3 regions of the Actinosynnema sp. NPDC059335 genome follow, and region 2 is predicted to be linked to each of the others. Evidence: riboswitches for the same ligand, from Rfam matches in the RefSeq annotation. Region 2 holds a riboswitch; each other region holds the start of a gene.
What was found. Region 2 has a riboswitch for cobalamin ahead of cobN (cobaltochelatase subunit CobN). Riboswitches for the same ligand answer to the same signal wherever they lie in the genome.
Positions count from the first base shown of each region.

Region 1: it holds a riboswitch for cobalamin, as region 2 does, so the genes downstream of both, ACFXGA_RS34945 (prenyltransferase/squalene oxidase repeat-containing protein) here and cobN (cobaltochelatase subunit CobN) in region 2, are expected to answer to the same signal.
Region 3: it holds a riboswitch for cobalamin, as region 2 does, so the genes downstream of both, ACFXGA_RS00975 (ribonucleotide reductase N-terminal alpha domain-containing protein) here and cobN (cobaltochelatase subunit CobN) in region 2, are expected to answer to the same signal.

Region 1 is NZ_JBHYXZ010000179.1:391-2,647, reverse strand. It holds gene ACFXGA_RS34945 (prenyltransferase/squalene oxidase repeat-containing protein) at 1-1,008, opposite strand, end outside; cobalamin riboswitch at 1,100-1,224, opposite strand; gene ACFXGA_RS34940 (cytochrome P450) at 1,318-2,257, shown strand, end outside.
Region 2 is NZ_JBHYXZ010000120.1:16,886-19,142, forward strand. It holds gene cobN (cobaltochelatase subunit CobN) at 1-874, opposite strand, end outside; cobalamin riboswitch at 908-1,042, opposite strand; gene ACFXGA_RS29550 (hypothetical protein) at 1,050-2,060, shown strand; gene ACFXGA_RS29555 (precorrin-8X methylmutase) at 2,057-2,257, shown strand, end outside.
Region 3 is NZ_JBHYXZ010000002.1:64,499-66,755, forward strand. It holds gene metE (5-methyltetrahydropteroyltriglutamate--homocysteine S-methyltransferase) at 1-378, opposite strand, end outside; cobalamin riboswitch at 498-708, opposite strand; cobalamin riboswitch at 888-1,099, shown strand; partial or broken gene ACFXGA_RS00975 (ribonucleotide reductase N-terminal alpha domain-containing protein) at 1,219-2,257, shown strand, end outside.

The sequences.
Region 1 (2,257 bases), on a different contig from region 2:
GCCGTCGGCCGTCAGGTCGCCGAAGCCGACGCCGACCAGGCCGAGGACGCCCTGCGCGCTGGCGCGCAACGACGAGGTCTGCTGGAAGCCCGTCGCGTCGAACGCGATCGCGCCCCGGTCGGCCTCGGCGGCCGTGCAGCCGACCTGGAGCGAGGTGAGGAACCGGACGGCGAGGTCCGCGGTGGCCGTGCGGCCGCCCGCGCGCAACGCCTGCGCGGCCAGGCCGGTGCTGTTGGCGTTGCCCGCGTCGGTCGCGCCCTCGTCGCGGAAGCCGCCGCCGGGCTGCTGCACGCCCTCCAGCCAGTCGAGGGCCTCGCCGGCCGCGGCGGTGTCGCCGACGGCCACCAGCGCCTGCACGGCCATGGACGTGGCGTCCACGTGCGACACGCAGGGCGTGGCCTCCAGGATCAGCGGGAAGCCGCCGTCCCCGCACTGCTGACCGACGAGGTAGTCCACGGCGGCCCGCGGCGCGCCCTGCGCGCGGTCCAGGGCGAGCACCGCGAACGCCTGGCTGAACCCGTTGGAGAAGTCGCCGTACTGCGACTTGTTGACGAACCGGCCGGACGGGGCCTGCAACGCGGTGAGGCCCGCGATCAGGTCCTCGCCGCCGAAGTCCGACGGGTCGCCGCCGCGGACCTGGACGGCCAGCGCCAGCTTCGCGTAGGAGCCCGCGAACGACTCGGCGGGGTCGTCGAAGTGCAGGTAGTTGGCGATGACCTCCGGCCGGGCGAGCCACGCGAGCGCCTTGTCCGCGCTGTCGGAGGCCACCCCGGCGGCGGTGAACGCGAACAGCGCGTCCAACGTCGAGCCCTGGTCGGGGGAGGTCGTGCCGGGGTAGAGGAAGTGGTCGCCGTCGACGAGCTGCCGGGCCAGCCACCCCGCGGCGGCGTCGCTCGCGTCCGTCGTCGGCACCGCCCGCGCCTCGTCCTGGCTCCGTGCGGCGGGGGCGAGCGCGAGCGCGGTGACAGCGGCGGCGGCGATGACGGCGGCGGTCCGTCTCAACGACATGTTCTGCCTTTCCGGGGCGCAAGGCGCGAGCGGACCCCGGACAGCCGTGCTCGCCGCTTCCCGGGCTCCGACCCGTTGACCTCGACGGTGTCAGGAGCGTGGCACGCGCGACGGGTGTTCGGGCTCGTCCCCGGGAGGGGCCTACCGTTGCGGGTCAGCGCCGGATTTCGACCGGCTTCCCCCGTTTCGCGCGCGATTGCCGATCGTCTGTCAAGGACCCTGTCGTGTCAATCCGCCTCTAGCGCGATGCTGCTCACCCCTACGTACGGTTACCGTCGGTCGATTCGATCTGGGGAAGAGGGGTGTTCGATGACGACTCTGGCGTCCGTGCGCGACGGCTTGGTGGCGTGGGTCGCACGGCGTTCGGCGACGCGGTGGGTGCTGGGCAAGATCGGTTCGCGGGCGTTGTCGCTGCTCCCGGACCGGGCGCTGGTCCCGTTGAAGCGGGACGGGGTGGTGCCGGTCGCCGAGTTGGAGCGGATGCGGGAGGCCGGCGCGGTGCACCGGATCCCGGTGCCGTTCGGCTTGCGGGTGTGGTTGGTCACGGGGCAGGACGAGGCGAGGAAGGTGCTGTCCGACACAGGCGCGTTCAGCAACGACTACGCGCGGCTCGGCGCGGCGGTCGGGCGCATCGAGCAGTCGCCCGGCGGCCTCGGCTTCGCCGACCCGCCCGACCACACCCGGCTGCGCAAGCTGCTCACGCCGGAGTTCACCATGCGGCGGCTGTCGCGGCTGGTGCCGCGCATCGACGCGATCGTGACCGAGCGGCTGGACGCCATGGAGGCCGTCGACGGGCCGGTCGACCTGGTCAAGGAGTTCGCGCTGCCGATCCCGTCGCTGACGATCTGCGAGCTGCTGGGCGTGCCCTACGAGGACCGCGACCGGTTCCAGGAGCTGGCGGCGGCGCGGTTCGACCTGTTCGGCGGCGCGGGGCAGGCGTTGGGCGCGATCTCGGAGTCGCTGTCCTACATGGAGGAGATCGTGCGCCGCGAGCGCCGGTCGCCGGGCGACGGGCTGATCGGCTCGATCATCCGCCAGCACGGGGACGACGTGAGCGACGTCGAGCTGGCGGGCCTGGCCGACGGCGTGCTGACCGGGGGGTTCGACACCACGGCGTCGATGCTGGCGCTGGGCGCGATCGTGCTGCTGAAGGACGACGCGGCGCGTGCCGCGATGCGTGACGACGACGCGGCCGCCGCGCCGCTGGTGGAGGAGCTGCTGCGGCACCTGAGCGTGGTGCAGGTGGCGT
Region 2 (2,257 bases):
CGTCGACCTCCTTGAACGAGAAAGGCACCGTGATGATCCGGCCGTCGAACTCCGGGATCGCCACCTGCGTCGCGGTGTCCAAAGGGGACAGACCGTCGTCGTTGCCCTCCCACGCGGCACGGCTCGTGGTCAGGCACAGCCCCTGGAGGATCGGCACGTCGAGGGCGGCCAGCGCGCCCACGTCCCACGCGTCGTCGTCACCGCCGGCGGACGCCGCGGCGGGCTTGGCGCCGCCGGCCGCGAGCACGGTGACCACCAAGGCGTCGGCCTTGGCCAGCTCGGCCAGCAGCTCCGGTTCGGCGGTGCGCAGGGAGGCGCAGTAGACCGGCAGCGGACGGCCGCCCTTGGCCACGATCGCGTCGCACAGCGCGTGCACGAACGCGGTGTTCCCGGCCACGTGGTGGGCGCGGTAGTACAGCACCGCGACGGTCGGCCCGTCGGCCTGGTCGTCCCGCTCCAGCAGGCCCCAGGTCGGCGTCGGCGCGGGCGGCGCGAAGCCGTGGCCGGTGAGCAGGACCGTGTCGGACAGGAAGCGGTGCAACTGGGCGAGGTTCGCCGCGCCGCCGTGCGCCAGGTACGCGTGCGCCTCGGCGCACACCCCGCCGGGCACCGTCGACAGCTCCATCAGCGGCGCGTCCGGGTTCTGCTCGCCGCCCAGCACGACGACCGGCAGGCCGGACGCGAGCAGCCGGTCCAGCCCCTCCTCCCACATCCGGCGACCGCCGAGGATGCGCACGACCACCAGGTCGACGCCCTCCACCAGGACCGGGAGGTCGTCCACGGCGGTGCGGGCGGGGTTGGCCAGGCGGTAGTCGGCGCCGCTGGCACGGGCGGACAGCAGGTCCGTGTCGGAGGTCGACAACAGCAGGATCACGTGCGGGCTCCATCCCTCGGGGGTCCTCGCCCCGGTCGTAGGGGACGGCGAGCGGAGTTCCTGACTCCCGGGGGCTCCCCCGGTCACAGTGGCGGGACCGCGCCGGATTCACACCGGCTTCCTCCTGCTGCTTCGCCGTTCGGAGGTCACCCTAACGGCAGTTAGCATCCAGTCCATGCCCACGGAGCGAACTCACCCGGACGCCTGCCCCGGCGCCGTCGACGTGCACCGCGCCGCCGACGGCGGGTTGGCGCGCGTGCGGGTGCCCGGCGGCACGTTGAGCGCCGAGCGGGTCGACGTGCTGCGTGCCGCCGCGCTGGACCTCGGCGACGGGTTCCTGGAGCTGACGTCACGGGCGAACGTGCAGATCAGGGGCTTGGCGCCGGGGGCGGAGCACGAGCTGGGCGCGCGGCTGCGCGCGGCCGGCCTGCTGCCGTCGGTGACGCACGAGCGGATGCGCAACATCGTCGCCGCGCCGATGGAGGACAACCAGGCGCTGGTGGACGCGCTCGACGCGGCGCTGCTCGCGGCGCCGGAGTTGGCCTCCCTGCCGGGGAGGTTCCTGGTCACGGTGGGTGGCGCGGTGAGCGGCCTGTCGGGTGACATCGGGCTCGTCGGTGACGCGTTGTTCCTGGCCGGGCGCGATTCCGGGCTGCGGGTGGCGGACCCGGTGAACGCCGTGGTGACGGCCGCGCGGGTGTTCGCCGGGATCCGCGGCGAGGCGTGGCGGCTGTCCGAAGTGGACGGCGGTGTGCGGAAGATCACGGCGGCGCTGGGCGAGCCCGGTTCCGTGAAAATCCCGTCCGGTGTGACGCCCGTCGCACCCGGTGGGCACGGCGACGTGGTCGTGGCGGGCGTGCCGTTCGGGCGGTGGGACGCGCGGCTGCTCGCCGGCGTGCCGGTGCGGATCACGCCGTGGCGGAGCCTGGTGCTGCCGGCCGGGACCGACACCGGCGGCCTGTTCACGTCGCCGGACTCGCCGTGGCACGGCGTCAGCGCGTGCACCGGGCGGCCGGGGTGCGCGAAGTCGCTGGCCGACGTGCGGGCCGACGCGACCCGTTGGGTGCGGGCGCGGACCGGGTCCGGCCGGGTGCACTGGTCGGGCTGCGCCCGGCGGTGCGGTCGCCCGGCGGGCGACGTGGTGGAGTTCGTCGCGACCGGCGACGGGTACGAGGAGATCAGGTGACCGGGTACGTCAAGGACGGCGCGGAGATCTACCGCCGTTCGTTCGCCACCATCCGCGCCGAGGCCGACCTGGCGCGGTTCCCGTCCGACGTCGCCCGGGTGGTGGTGCGGATGATCCACGCCTGCGGGATGGTCGACCTGGTCGGGGACGTCGACTTCTCGCCGCACGTGGTGCGCGACGCGCGGGCGGCGCTGCTG
Region 3 (2,257 bases), on a different contig from region 2:
GCCGATCTCGGGCACCAGGTAGTGGTAGTTGGTGTCGAACCACTTCGTCAGCTCCAGCGGCGGCGCCTGCGCGTCGCCCCGTGCCGCCGCGAAGTAGGAGTCCAGCTCGTGCTCGCGCCGGTAGCGGTCCGGGACCGCGCCGACGAGGAACGCCGTGTCGAGCACCTGGTCGTAGAACGAGAACGTGTTGGACGGGATCGAGTCCAGCCCGGCGTCGCGCAACTCCCGCCACGTTGCCGCGCGCAGGTCGGCAGCGGTGGCGAGCAGGGTGTCCCGGTCGGTCCTCCCCGCCCAGTACGCCTCCACGGCGCGCTTGAGTTCCCGATGGGGACCGATCCTCGGATATCCGAGCACGGTGGCGCCGATACCGCTGGTCACAAGCTCTCTCCTCGCGAGCGTGCGTGAAGTCCGGTCGCTGTCACGGGCACGCTTCGCGGGCGGCACTCGGCCGCGTCCGCGCGAGCCCTCCCGCGAGGCTCCCGGACACCGCGTACCCGGTGGGTGCGCGGACCGGTGGCAGGTCTTCGGACTCACGGGCGTCGAACCCACTCCTACCGGCCGTCGCTTCCCACGCGGAGCGCGCAGTGCTTGGTTGACGGCTTTCGTTCCCGTTCACCGCTGCGGGGCAGTCCCGGATTCGCACCGGGTTCCCTCTTGCCTCGCCTCCGCCGTCACCGACGCGGGCGAACCACCAGCGACGGCAGCGTAGCGCACCGCGGGAACACCGCTCAGAATCCGGGAACCGCCTGGTGCGCATCGGTGATGCGTGAGCGGTGCCCTCCTCGTCCGGGAACGGGCTGCTGTTTGAAGGATGAACCCCGAGAGCGGGCCGGCGCAGCGGACACGTGTCCATGTGGGGGTGGGTTGCGCGGCGATCTACAACATGTAGTGTTCCCGCCGTCGATGGTTCCGACGCCCTCCGAGGGCCGAGGAGGCAAGAGGGAACCCGGTGCGAATCCGGGACTGCCCCGCAGCGGTGAGTGGGAACGACCGCCGTCACGAAGCACTGCGCGTCACGCGTGGGAAGCGACGGCCAGTAGGTCCGGTGTCAGCCGGGTGTCCGCGAGTCCGAAGACCTGCCGTCGGTGCGCGCGCCGGCCGGCGTGCGCGTGTCCGGGGCCTCGTGGGCGGGCCGACACGGATCAGCGTGCCGTCGCGCACGCGCTCTGTGGCACCCCCGCGTGCTCCGGGCCGCTCCAGGCTCGCGAGGAGAGGGCTGTGTCGACCACAACCACGAGCACCACCGCGCAGGTGCGGGTGATCCGCCGCGACGGCAGTGCCTCGGCGTTCGACGCCACCAGGATCGCGGTGGCGATGACCAAGGCGTTCCTGGCCGTGGAGGGCGACGCCGCCGCGTCGTCTTCCCGCCTGCACCCCCTGGTGGAAGACCTGACGGCGCAGGTGGGGGCCGCGCTGCTCAAGCGCGCGCGGCCGGATGTCGCGCTGCACGTCGAGCAGATCCAGGACCAGGTGGAACTGGTGCTGATGCGCGGCGGTCACCACGAGGTGGCCCGTGCCTACGTGCTCTACCGCGAGGAGCACGCCAAGGCCCGCGAGGTCGTGCCCGCCGCATCGGAGTTCCGCGTCAAGGGTCCGGACGGCGAGCTGGTCCTGCTGGACTGGGACCGCGTGGGCGTCGTGGTCGGTGAGGCGTGCGCGGGCCTGGCCGACACCTCGCCGGAGGTCGTGCTGGCCGAGGTGCGGCGCACCGTCTACGACGGCATCACGGTCGACGAGCTGGCCGTGGCGCTGGTGATGGCGGCGCGGACGCTGGTGGAGACCGAGCCGAACTACTCGTTCGTGGCCGCCCGGCTGTTGCTGGACCGGCTGCGCCGCGAGGTGCTGACCCGGCTCGCCGGACGCCCGGTCGAGGCCACCGGCGAGCAGATGTCCTACGTGGACTACTTCCCGGCCTACGTGCGCCTGGGCATCGAGCTGGACCGGCTCGACCCGGAGCTGGCGGACTTCGACGTCGAGCGCCTGGCCGCCGCGATCCACCCGGAGCGGGACACGAAGTTCGACTTCCTGGGGATGCAGACGCTCTACGACCGGTACTTCCTGCACGACCACGGCACCCGTTACGAGCTGCCGCAGGCGTTCTTCATGCGCGTGGCGATGGGCCTGGCCCTGCGCGAGGACGACCGGGAAGCGCGCGCGATCGAGTTCTACGAGCTGCTGTCCTCGTTCGACTTCATGGCCTCGACGCCCACGCTGTTCAACTCCGGCACCACCCGCCCTCAACTCTCGTCGTGCTTCC